DNA from 4 places in the Yersinia sp. 2541 StPb PI genome. Region 4 is predicted to be linked to each of the others. Evidence: predicted binding sites of a transcription regulator. Region 4 holds the regulator's gene; each other region holds the start of a gene.

Region 1 (3,187 bases), 3.8 Mb from region 4:
GGTTCCTTGAAGATAGCCCCTATGGGTGGCAATTGAGATCCATCTCACCGCACTAACTACTTGGTCATTGCATACATCACTGATGCAATGCGACGACATACAGGCTTTAGGCTTTCAATCCGAAAACCAATAATACTATTTGAACACGTTACCGATGCCTTGGGTGTGCTCAATTTCACACTAATCAATAGTAACTTGTAACGAGACGGAATTATATGTGATTAAAGTCACAAAATAACCTAATTTATAGCTTTCTGACCACGATACGCTCACTCGCTTCAAGAATAGCCTATGGGCAGGAATACGCAGTATTGTAGGCCTGAACCATAAAAAATTAAGCGTCAGCGGCGCAGACAGTTTGGGTGCGGACAGCGCGCAGGGACTGGAGCGTACACGAAGTAGGTGACAGGTCCCGAGCACTGCCCAATCCCAAAATGGCAAGTCAAGCTAGCCTAATTATAATGCCAGGAAGAAACCGGCGATCGTCGCACTCATCAGATTCGACAATGTGCCTGCTGCTACCGCTTTCAGGCCGAAACGCGCGATATCGTGACGGCGGTTTGGGGCCATGCTACCCAAGCCACCCAATAAGATGGCAACAGATGACAAGTTGGCAAAACCACACAGCGCGAAGGAAATAATAGCCTTAGTGTGCTCGGAAAGAACCTGTAAACCCGCGGCTTTGACTAACTCTTCTGCCTGGAGATACTGACCGAAATTCATAAATGCTACGAATTCGTTAACGATAATCTTCTGGCCGATAAATGAACCAGCCACCATCGCTTCACTCCATGGGATGCCTATCAAGTAAGCAATCGGCGAGAATACCCAACCCAGAATCAACTCTAGCGAAAGTTGTGGATAATCAAACCAGCCACCAATCCCACCCAGAATACCATTGAGCAGAGCAATCAAGGCGATAAAGGCCAGCAGCATTGCCCCTACATTCAATGCCAGTTGCATGCCGGAAGCCGCGCCAGATGCCGCTGCATCAATAACGTTAGCCGGGCGTTCATCTTCAGCAATCAAGGTTGTAGCATCAACGTTATCGTGCGTTTTTTCGGTTTCTGGCACCATCAGTTTAGCAAACAGTAACCCACCCGGTGCTGCCATAAAGGAAGCAGCAATCAGATATTCCAATGGTACCCCCATTTGCGCATAACCAGCCAATACTGAACCGGCAACGGAAGCTAAACCGCCGCACATTACTGCAAACAGTTCAGATTGGGTCATGGTGGCAATATAAGGGCGCACCACTAACGGCGCTTCAGTTTGGCCAACAAAGATATTAGCTGTGGCAGAAAGGGATTCAGTACGTGAAGTGCCCAGCAACTTTTGCAAACCACCGCCCAATACCTTAATAACGATTTGCATGATGCCAAGGTAATACAGAACGGCAATCAATGATGAGAAGAATACAATTACTGGTAATACTCGCAGGGCGAATACAAAGCCGCCACCACCAAAAACTTCAAACATTTTGTCAGAAACCAAACCGCCAAAAATAAATGAAATCCCCTCATTACCGTAGGCGATAACGTTAGCGACTCCTTCTGACATACCGCCCAGAATGCGGCGCCCGATGGGCACATATAATACCAGCGCACCAATAGCGATCTGGATAATAAATGCACCAACAACAGTGCGGATATTAATCGCCCTATAATTACTTGAAAGAAGTACGGCTATTAATATCAGTACTGCCATTCCAACCAGACTCATTAGCATGTCGCTATCCCTAATAGTGAAATCATTAATTAAATTGAAATAATTTTCGGGGGATTATACCGACATGAAGGCGCTATCAAATAATCTCTGTCACAAATAAACACAACTAAAAGCAACCGAATCAACGTAAGTGTGACGATGGTCACATTAAAAAGCGAAAATAAAGAGATCACACAAATTATTAGTATGGTTTGTATATTCCCGGAGGTGATTTAAAGTGGGCAGCTATCGGCGGGCGGTAATCGGAACAAACGTTGACTATTCGCTAACAACTGGCTGGCAATCTGTTGTGGCGCTTCAGAGCGTAGCTGACACAACACGCTGAACACATCAGCAGCCCGCTCGGGCCGGTTTGGCTGCCCCTGAAAACCGGCTAACGGCATATCTGGCGCGTCGGTTTCCAGCAGTAATGCGGAAAGAGGCAATGCGGCCATGACACTCCGGGTTTTCTGTGCCCGCACATAAGTAATGGTCCCACCCACACCAATATAATAACCCAAGCGAATAAATGCCTGCGCCTGCGCCAGGCTACCGGCGAAACCATGTACAACACCGGTGCGCGGCAACGCCGTTTTACGCAGCACCGAGGCTAATTGGTCATGGGAACGGCGAGAATGCAGAATAACGGGGAGATCATGCTGTTTAGCCAGCTTAAGTTGGGCCTGCAATAGCGCCAACTGGCGTGGTAACTGCGGCTCATCCATATAAAGATCCAGGCCAATTTCCCCCACGGCCACCAGCTTGTGAGTTTTGTTCGCCAGATAGGATACCAGTGTCGCCAAATCGGCCTCTTGATGTTGAGCGATATAAAGTGGATGCATGCCGAGTGCGGCAAAAAGGGGTGGATAGTTCGCAGCCAAGGCTAAAATACGGGGAAAATAAGCAGCACCCACCGCAGGAACAATCAATTGCCTGACATTCGCCTGAGCCGCAGTGACTAAACTGGCCGCTTCAGCACCACTGAATGGAGGGAAATCAAAGTGACAGTGGGTATCGATAAAATAAGCTTTATCGCTAAGATTCACTATCTGCTCACTCACTTCTACCATTAGACGGTATCACCTTTGTTTTTTGCCACACTGGCAGGCAAAATTATCTCTACTGGCAAGGGCTTTCTATTGGTATTCGTCGGAATAATCAACCCATTGTCACTCACACTCATCTGAGCCGGTAGGCCATAGTGAGTGGCGGTCACTGAATCCGCTGGTGTAATGATATCCGGCGTTTGAGTAATATCAAATGAAGAGTCATCAGTATCAATTAGCTCTGCCATATCATCTGGTTGATTAATATCTTGTGGCTGAATGATACGACGTGAAAGTGAAATCGAGGTTTTCTCCCCATTGATTCCAGCCTGATCCCGTTGATCTTGCGGTAATAGCCAGTGCCCGACGGTAGCCAAAAAATAGCGACCACAACGGCGGCCTAAATGATAATCACGATTTAGTGCCGCGACCCG
Region 2 (3,187 bases), 1.1 Mb from region 4:
CCCACTAAAGTTGTCCAGCCTTTGATTACTCAAAGAGTCATCATCCGTGTAAATAGTCCGGGTATGAATCGCAGGTATAAAAAAAGGCGCCGTAGCGCCTCTTTAGAGATTTTTTTCTGATACTTAGAGTACCAGGCCCGCAATAGAGGCGGACAGCACACTGACCAGCGTAGAGCCGTATAACAGCTTCAAGCCAAAGCGTGAAACTACATTCCCTTGGTGCTCATTCAAACCTTTAATCGCACCGGCTACGATACCAATAGAGGAGAAGTTAGCGAATGAAACCAGGAACACTGACAGAATACCCACGCTGCGTGGCGACAGTTCTGATGCCACTTTCTGCAAGTCCATCATTGCCACGAATTCGTTAGATACCAGTTTGGTTGCCATGATGCCACCAACTTGTAAGGCTTCATGAGTCGGTACGCCCATCACCCAGGCAAACGGGAAGAAGACATAGCCCAAGATACCCTGGAAGCTGATACCGAACAGCAAGCTAAATAAGGCATTCATCGCAGAAATTAACGCGATAAAACCAATCAGCATGGCTGCAACGATGATAGCAACTTTGAAACCGGCCAGAATGTACTCACCCAGCATTTCAAAGAAGCTTTGGCCTTCGTGCAAGTTGCTTAGTTGCAACTCTTCCTCGTCCTCTGCTTTATACGGGTTGATCAATGACAACACGATAAAGGTACTGAACATGTTAAGTACCAGCGCCGCAACCACAAACTTCGCGTCCAGCATTGACATATATGCACCCACGATTGACATAGAAACTGTCGACATCGCGGTTGCTGCCATGGTGTACATGCGTTTTTCAGACATTTTGCCCAAAATGTCTTTATAGGCGATGAAGTTTTCAGATTGACCCAGAATCAGTGAGCTGACGGCGTTGAATGATTCCAGCTTACCCATGCCGTTAACTTTAGACAGCAAAGTACCAATGATACGAATAACGACGGGGAGAACTTTGATATATTGCAGAATACCAATCAGAGCAGAAATAAAGACGATAGGGCACAGCACTCTCAGGAAGAAGAACGCCAAACCTTTATCACCCATATTGCCAAAGACAAAGTCGGTACCGTTGGCGGCAAATCCAAGCAACTTGTCGAATAAACCGGCGAATCCTTTCACAAAACCCAATCCAGCTTCCGAATGGAGGAAGAAGTACGCCAACAACACTTCAATTACCAGCAATTGAATAACAAACCGAATGCGGATGCTTTTACGATCCTTACAGATCGCCAGAGCTAATATGGCCACCACGACTAAGGCCAACGCAAACTGCAGAATATGGGACATGTGTGCTCCAAATTTGAGGCAGGCTAGATTTCGGTGGACATTTTATGTAACGGCTACATTAAAAACGAGATGTAGGCAGCAAATATAGAAATTCACTTGCACTAATGCAAACGAATTAGTGGAGTGGATCACAAAAAATAGGATGTTAATAATTTGCTACGGAAGTAGTTTAAATATGCTAGGTTGATCAATTGTAGTCATTCGTTACGAAAAGGGCGATGGAACATTTAACCCAACTTTTCAGAAAGCTACCACGGGTGATTGCTACACGGCTGATTATACGGTGTTAGCTATCAGAGAGATAAGTTCTACCACGCCAAGTGCGCTTGATAATTATTATCATTTAGATATTATTATTGATAAGAAAGTAGACGTAAGTTTTCAAGGGTAATACTGAATGCTGAATAGCCGTGCTGTCGATACATCCCGCCGTACATCAAGGAGGATAAAACTCTCCCTGATGGGGCCTGCTTTTATCGCGGCCATCGGTTATATCGACCCCGGTAACTTCGCAACCAATATTCAGGCGGGGGCCTCTTTCGGTTATACCTTATTGTGGGTGGTGGTTTGGGCCAACATCATGGCTATGTTGATCCAATTACTGTCCGCTAAACTCGGTATTGCCACTGGTAAAAATCTGGCTGAGCATATCCGTGATCGTTTTCCACGGCCTGCGGTATGGGCCTACTGGGTACAAGCCGAAATCATCGCCATGGCCACGGATCTGGCCGAGTTTATTGGGGCGGCAATCGGGTTTAAATTACTGCTAGGTGTGACCCTGCTTGAAGGTGCTGTCCTGACCGGCATTGCCACTTTCCTGATTCTTATGCTGCAAAAGCGTGGGCAAAAACCTCTCGAACTGGTTATCGGTGGGTTGCTGTTATTTGTAGCGGCGGCTTATATTGTAGAACTTATTTTCTCCCGACCAGAACTGGCGGCGTTGGGTCGCGGTATGTTGGTTCCTGACTTGCCTAACCGTGACGCGGTGTTTCTAGCGGCCGGGGTATTAGGTGCCACGATTATGCCGCATGTTATTTATCTGCATTCATCCTTGACGCAAACGGCGGGAGAAAACTCCAAGGCATCCCGTTATGCTGCGACTAAATTGGATGTGGCGATTGCCATGACAATTGCCGGTTTTGTGAATCTGGCTATGATGGCAACGGCGGCGGCGGCTTTCCATTTCAATGGTTATGGCAGTATTGCTGAAATCGAGCAAGCGTACCTCACACTACAACCCCTGTTAGGTAATGCCGCAGCCACTATTTTTGGTTTGAGTCTGGTTGCCGCTGGGTTGTCATCGACAGTGGTGGGGACCTTGGCAGGGCAGGTCGTCATGCAAGGCTTTGTCCGGTTTTATATCCCTATCTGGGTGCGACGCTCGGTCACGATGTTGCCTTCCTTTATTGTCATTCTGGCGGGTATGGATGCAACACGGATCTTGGTGATGAGCCAGGTACTGCTGAGTTTTGGTATTGCGTTGGCGTTAGTTCCATTGCTGGTCTTTACTGGCAATAAAGAATTGATGGGAGAGATGGTTAACTCAAAATTGATTCAGATTTTGGGGAAGATGATTGTGTTAGTGGTGGTTGGATTAAATGCTTATCTGTTGATTAGCTTGCTCTAACTTCTTCATACTGGCGGGATCGATAGCCAATCATCCGCCAGAAGCTTTTTTAATTAGTCATCATCATGATGGCGGTCATGCCCTTTTCCTCGATGATGTTTCTTGCCGTGGTTGTCATAATGTTTATCGTGTTTCTGATAGCGCCCTTCACGGTAATAATAGTTCTTTTGCCACCAGTCTCTGTTTTGCCAGCGGTGCCCATCCCAGTAATGTCCATGGCGATTTCGTTCGCCTAAATCCTGCCCCTGATGA
Region 3 (3,187 bases), 2.8 Mb from region 4:
CAGAGAAGTGTTCACAAGCCTCGCCAACGGTAGGCGTGTAGATAATTGGCATCATCTCGCTGAGATGGGCGTCCAGCAGGCGGTAAAACAGAGTCTCATTGGTGTCTTGAATGTTGCGCAGATAGATATGCTTGTCGTCGTCATTTTTAAAATCTTGATACTGGCGGTAAGCGCGCTCAGCTTGTTCTTCAATAGTTTCAACCGCTTCAGGCAACAATCCGTGTAAGTTAAAGTGGTTGCGCTCATCATTAGTAAAGGCGCTGCCTTTGTTAAGGAGAGGGAATTCTAACAGGATCGGACCAGCGTAGGGGATATAGAGGGTGCGCTTACTTTCGTATTCAAGTTCCATGAGTTTTACTCTTATATGACTATGGGTATTGATAGCAATTGTTGCCCTGATCCTAAAAGATAAGAAGAATATGTACAGCTTTTGTTAGTTAAATATGTCTGTAATCGGTAAAAGTGCGAGTTAACTTGCAGATTTAGCTGAGCAGTTTATTGGAACCAGGCGTCATTCGTTGCGAGGTCTCGGTGCTATGATCGGCATCGCTCAGGCCAGCTTATGGCTTGGAATACCAGATGACTTATCAGGCCGTACACGGGGGAATGAGTTTCACTGCTATTTAGGGGAATCGGTAGGATTAGCGTGATAACTGGGGGTTAGCCATGTAACCCCCAATTAGTTGGGGGTTATTTAGGCAAAAATGTCACGTGTTTTACATCATCGCAACCTAAGGCTGCCAGTGTTGCCAGTGTGGCATCCCACTGAGTCAGTGTCGGATTACTGCCCTCAATCAGCACCGCACGGCGAATGGCCGCGCAATCCCCACCGGTAATGTTGGTCAGGATCAATGCAGCTTGCAGCGGTGGTAGGCTGGGGTTGAAGGCGGCATTTTCTGCATAACGGCCCACATAGATAGCACCATCAGCCGCTTCCAATGCAACACCGCTATGAGCATTGCTATAAGGAGCATGACTGTGGTTCGCACCTTCGAGGGCTGCCTGAGTCAGTGCATCGGTTTCAGCTACGGTGTAGCCATGAAACACCGGATCCATCAGCAGCGTGGTGATATCCAAATCTTTCGGGCCGAAAGAGTCAGGCAAATAGTGACCCAGGGTTGCGGCAGGGCGGCCCGGCAAATGGATATGCAGGTCGGTTCCGCTATTCAGCTCATTCATAAACTGGCGGCAATGACCACAGGGAGTGTAATTAACAGTAATTGCGACCAGGCTGGCTTCGCCGCGTAACCAGGCATGAGTAACCGCACACTGCTCGGCATGAATGGTTTGTTGTAGCGGTACACCGCTAAACTCCATATTGGCGCCAAAATAGAGGTTGCCGCTGCTCCCCTGAGCGATAGCACCAACCATAAAATGAGAGATTGGCGCCAGCGCACACGCGGCAGCCAGCGGCAACAACGCGAATGCCAGCGCATTGTCATCCAACCCACTGATGCTTTTTACCGTTTCCACTTGCTTCGCTGTCAACATGGCAGGGAAATCGTTTGCGCTCAGAATAGGTTCAAGTGCTGATTGCAGTGAAGCGGGTAGCTTAGCCCAAGGGGCATGAAAACGTGCTTGCATAGGGAGTCTCTCCAAGAGTAACGGGAAACTATTTTAGGCAGCTTAGGGGCTTCTTGATGTGATTAAGATCTCATTACCAATGAAATCGATGCAAGTAAAATCTCAAATGAGAGATGTATCTCAAATTTAAACCTGAAAACAGGCGCTATTTCACCTTGTTACTGTAGACCCTGATATGCGTTTGCGCGTCAGGGTCTCACGCCATTAGCCGAACAAATGGAGTAACACCGGGAATAGGAAAGGAGCCAACAGTGAAGTGATAATCCCGCAGATTACCAGTGCCAGTGAGCTAAATGCACCTTCCTGAAAGTCCATTTCAGCACAACGGGCGGTGCCCAGTGCATGGGAGGCGGTACCCATGGCTAAACCTCGCGAGGCCTTAGTGGTTATCTTTAATAAATTTAGCAAGCTATGGCCAAATACCGCACCCAAAATACCGACAAAAATGACGCATACTGCGCTGATGGCGGGTAAGCCATGGATAGACTCAGCGACGGCCATGGCAATAGGTGTGGTGACAGATTTAGGCAATACCGAAGCCGCAATCTCCGGGGTTGCTCCCATCCACAGGGCGACCGCCGTACCACTAACCATGGCGGTAATACTGCCAATAAAACAGATACTGATAATGGATTTCCAGCGGGCGCGAATTTGATGCAATTGTTCATATAGCGGGAAAGCTAGCGCCACCACGGCGGGTTGCAGTAAATCATTCAATACTTTGCTGCCAGCAAAATAGTTGGCATAGGGCATATGCGTGACCAGCAGCAATGGAATGATAACAACCATCGATATCAATAATGGGTTAAGCAGTGGCATTTTCAGCCAGCGGGCTAAGCGACGCGCACCAAAGAATACGATTAAGGTGAGTGGCAGTGACCACCATAAATTGCTGATCATTTGTCGTCCTCGGTATGGGTAGGAGAACCAATGACTTTGCGTTCGCGGTGAACATAATGAGAACTGTAAGCCACCACCAACATGACAATTAGGGTGCTGACAAAGCAGGAAACTACGATGGGACCAAACTGTTTAGTCAGTTGGTCGTAGTACTGCATCACACCGACACCAATCGGCACAAACAACAGCGCCATATAACGGATCAGTAGGTGGCAACCGGGTTTCACCCAGATTGAAGGCAATATCTGGGATGCCAGCAGAGCAAATAAAATCAGCATCCCAATGATACTGCCAGGGATGGTGATAGGCAGCAGCAAAGCCAGTGCTTTACCCGCCCATAAGCACAGATAAATAATGGCGAAAGCCCGCAGGTACTGCCAGCAAAGTGAAGTCACATTGCGCATAGAAAAGGTCCTGAGTTACGGAGTGCATTCATCATACAATTAAGTTTGATTATGTGCTAGCTGTCACACTATGAATAATAGACTCATCATGTATCAAACTGTGAGCGTGTTGATTTGCTACTACACATAACTTATTCGCAGCCCGCCTTGCTGCATCTGGGCGCCTATTGGGTATGTTCTGATACCTGATGGGGTTGAGCCGACTGCGTCTTAGCCAATCGATAGCCACGATAGAAAAATGCCAGCCCCAAAATAGCCGCGATAATCAGCATATAGAACATCATCTGCGGTGCGGCCCA
Region 4 (3,187 bases):
CAAATCCGTTTGCTGCCAAAGCGATTCCGTCACTGGATGAAAGCTTTGTGGTTATTCATTTCCGGGGTTTGGATCAAATTGATTTCCCTTACTTACTAGCGATGTTGCAAGGATCATTTATCTCTAATATCAATACATTGGTGGTACCCGGCGGAAAAATGGGGCTGGCAATGGAGCTGATTATGGCGCCGCTAGTGCAGCAGTTGCTGGAAGGGGAGAAAATCGGTTAATCTCCTTCATTCTTGAAGCCGCAGTATAGCAATGGCTGGAGAGAGAGAAAAATAATTTGACTCTATCCCAACCCAAAGTAATTGGAGCTGCAGGTAGGCGGCAAACGAACTCATCCCGATGAGCTTACATAAGTAAGTGATTCGGGTGAGCGAACGCAGCTAACAACCCTGCAGCTTCAAGTACGAAGGGTTTGCTTAGGCGATGTCACGGATCTCAAAACTGTGGGTAATCGTCGCCGCTTTACCCAACATCAGTGAGACGGAGCAATACTTTTCTGCTGACAGCTCAACGGCTCGTTCCACAATTTTGTCGGTCAGACCTTTGCCGCTGACAATAAAATGCAGGTTGATTTGCGTAAATAGACGCGGTGCCTCTTCGCGACGCTGCGAGGTTAATGTCACTTCGCAATCACGCACATCATTGCGGCCTTTTTGTAAAATAGAGACCACATCAATCGCGCTACAACCGCCTGCTGACATTAACAACATTTCCATCGGACTCGGTGCTTTGTCTCCAGCATTACCGTCCATCAACACCTGATGACCTGATGCCGATTCACCCAAAAATGTCAGCCCCTCAACCCACTTTACACGTGCCTGCATAACTCTTGCTCCCGGTTAAATTTTCTGATCCAGACTACCCTTTCATTTACAAACTGGCAATGTAACCCGATGTTCATCATGCTGAAGCGATACAACACAAGACACTGGCTTCATCCTGTGCTACAAACAGAACCGAAAGTGTTGTTTCTAGAATTAAATAGGGTAGCTTCTCAATACTCAGTGGAGGGTTTCTACCCGGTACGTATCTTGGCTATACCTTTCGGCAGTTGAGCAAATTAATATGCTACGAGAAAGTGTATTTTATAAGCACGCCGTACAGGGAACTCTGAGCCCTGTTATGTTAGGCAGCGATAACAACAGAGGATAACAGCGAATGGTTCTCGGCAAGCCACAAACAGACCCGACTCTCGAATGGTTCCTGTCTCATTGCCATATCCACAAATATCCATCGAAGAGTACGCTGATTCACCAAGGTGAAAAGGCCGAAACGCTTTACTACATCGTGAAAGGCTCCGTTGCGGTGCTTATCAAAGATGAGGAAGGTAAAGAGATGATTCTCTCCTATCTTAATCAGGGAGATTTCATCGGCGAACTTGGATTATTTGAAGAAGGCCAAGAACGTAGCGCCTGGGTTAGAGCAAAAACCGCCTGTGAAGTGGCTGAAATTTCTTACAAAAAATTCCGTCAGCTGATTCAGGTCAATCCAGATATTTTAATGCGCCTATCTTCACAGATGGCGAGTCGCTTACAGATTACATCTGAGAAAGTGGGCAACCTTGCTTTCCTTGATGTGACTGGGCGTATTGCACAAACGCTGCTTAATCTGGCAAAACAACCTGATGCCATGACCCACCCAGATGGGATGCAGATTAAAATTACCCGCCAGGAAATTGGTCAGATAGTTGGCTGCTCCCGCGAAACCGTGGGGCGGATACTAAAAATGCTGGAAGATCAAAACCTGATCTCCGCACACGGTAAAACGATTGTCGTCTACGGCACCCGTTAATTCCCCCTAAACTGGTGCCGATACTGTCGGCATCAGTTTTTTAATCTTTTGTGATCAATAAATTTCTGGGGCCTTTATGAAATGGCAACGGCTTATTTATCATCCTGAAGTTAATTACGCACTACGCCAAACATTAGTGCTCTGCCTGCCTGCAGCATTAGGGTTCGCTCTCGGCGAACTTCGGCTGGGCTTGATGTTTTCTCTGATACCCGCCTGTTGCAACATTGCCTCACTGGATACACCACACCAACATTTTTTCCGGCGTCTGCTGGTCGGCGGCGCGCTGTTTACTGTGAGTAGCTTCCTAACCCAGCAACTGCTGCTATGGGGTATTCCGTTGCCTGCTGTCATGCTCAGCCTGGCATTAGTTCTAGGAGTGAGTGGGGCGATTAGCCAATTGAATGGCCATTTGTTACCCGCGGCACTGATTGCTGCTATTTTCAGCCTCAGCATGGTGGGCCGCGCTCCGATCTGGCAAGCCCCGTTGCTGTGTGCCGTAGGGACACTGTGGTATGGGGTGTTTAACGGGTTATGGTTCCGACTCTGCAAGGATCAACCGATTCGCGAACCTTTGAGTCAGCTTTATCGCTTACTAGCCGATTATTGTGACACCAAATACAGCCTGTTTGCTCAGCACCTTGAGCCGGAAAAATCGATACCGCCGCTGCTGGACAGACAACAGGCGATTATGGACAAGATTAATCAGCTTTATCAGCAATTTAATCTGATTCATAACACCACGAAGAAAGAACAGAAACGGTTGTTGGGATTGTTCCAAATGGCTCTCGATTTGCAAGAGCACATTACTGCGGCCCTGATTCAGCCAGAAAAAGCACAAGAGTTAATGGAGCAGACACAGATTGATAGCGTGATACGCCGTAATTGCCAGAAAATCTCAGCTCAAATGCGCAGCATCGCCAACGACATTCTCTATCACCACCATGCTGATGAGCATTTCACTGCCGATGATGGTCTGACAGAACTGGCAAGCATCGCACAGGCACACCCAGACAACCCGGTCGCACAATTCTACTACTACCATATCAGCCACGTGACCCAGCTATTGAGTGACCGGCGACCACTGTATGACCGTGACCTGATGTCCAGCCAACAACCACAACCTTTCTGGCCGGCGTTGATCAGCTATCTGTCGTTCAAATCAGGTGCACTGCGGGAAGCGGCTCGTCTGGGCGTAACACTGGCAGCAGGTAGCTATATCGGTAACTTAATTCATCTACCCAAACCTTATTGGATTTTGCTTACTGTGATGCTGGTAACGCAGAACGGTTATAACGCCACCAAGGTACGAATCCATCACCGTGCACTCGGCACCTTGATTGGGCTGATATTGGCCGCTGGTCTATTGCATCTGCCAATGCCAGAGGGT

The links. Region 4 encodes CRP, which controls carbon source genes, mostly activating them, when cyclic AMP is high. Its sites were predicted from a motif close to ATGTGANNNNNNTCACAT; they were not measured.
Positions count from the first base shown of each region.
Region 1: V1953_RS18120 (NupC/NupG family nucleoside CNT transporter) is a predicted target of CRP. The motif match lies at 1,859-1,876, and genes of this name have one in related genera.
Region 2: V1953_RS06020 (NupC/NupG family nucleoside CNT transporter) is a predicted target of CRP. The motif match lies at 1,425-1,442, and genes of this name have one in related genera.
Region 3: cdd (cytidine deaminase) is a predicted target of CRP. The motif match lies at 1,641-1,658, and genes of this name have one in related genera.

Region 1 covers NZ_JAZGQB010000001.1:4,045,653-4,048,839, forward strand. The annotation lists gene V1953_RS18120 (NupC/NupG family nucleoside CNT transporter) at 457-1,728, opposite strand; gene V1953_RS18125 (TatD family hydrolase) at 1,941-2,777, opposite strand; gene V1953_RS18130 (patatin-like phospholipase family protein) at 2,777-3,187, opposite strand, start outside.
Region 2 covers NZ_JAZGQB010000001.1:1,360,768-1,363,954, forward strand. The annotation lists gene V1953_RS06020 (NupC/NupG family nucleoside CNT transporter) at 124-1,308, opposite strand; gene V1953_RS06025 (Nramp family divalent metal transporter) at 1,706-2,935, shown strand; gene V1953_RS06030 (DUF2502 domain-containing protein) at 2,989-3,187, opposite strand, start outside.
Region 3 covers NZ_JAZGQB010000001.1:3,093,873-3,097,059, reverse strand. The annotation lists gene V1953_RS13955 (NAD-dependent malic enzyme) at 1-349, opposite strand, end outside; gene cdd (cytidine deaminase) at 691-1,584, opposite strand; gene V1953_RS13945 (CidB/LrgB family autolysis modulator) at 1,789-2,484, opposite strand; gene V1953_RS13940 (CidA/LrgA family protein) at 2,481-2,888, opposite strand; gene V1953_RS13935 (MFS transporter) at 3,053-3,187, opposite strand, start outside.
Region 4 covers NZ_JAZGQB010000001.1:279,844-283,030, reverse strand. The annotation lists gene V1953_RS01105 (phosphoribulokinase) at 1-230, shown strand, start outside; gene V1953_RS01100 (OsmC family protein) at 426-833, opposite strand; gene crp (cAMP-activated global transcriptional regulator CRP) at 1,168-1,800, shown strand; gene V1953_RS01090 (YccS/YhfK family putative transporter) at 1,877-3,187, shown strand, end outside.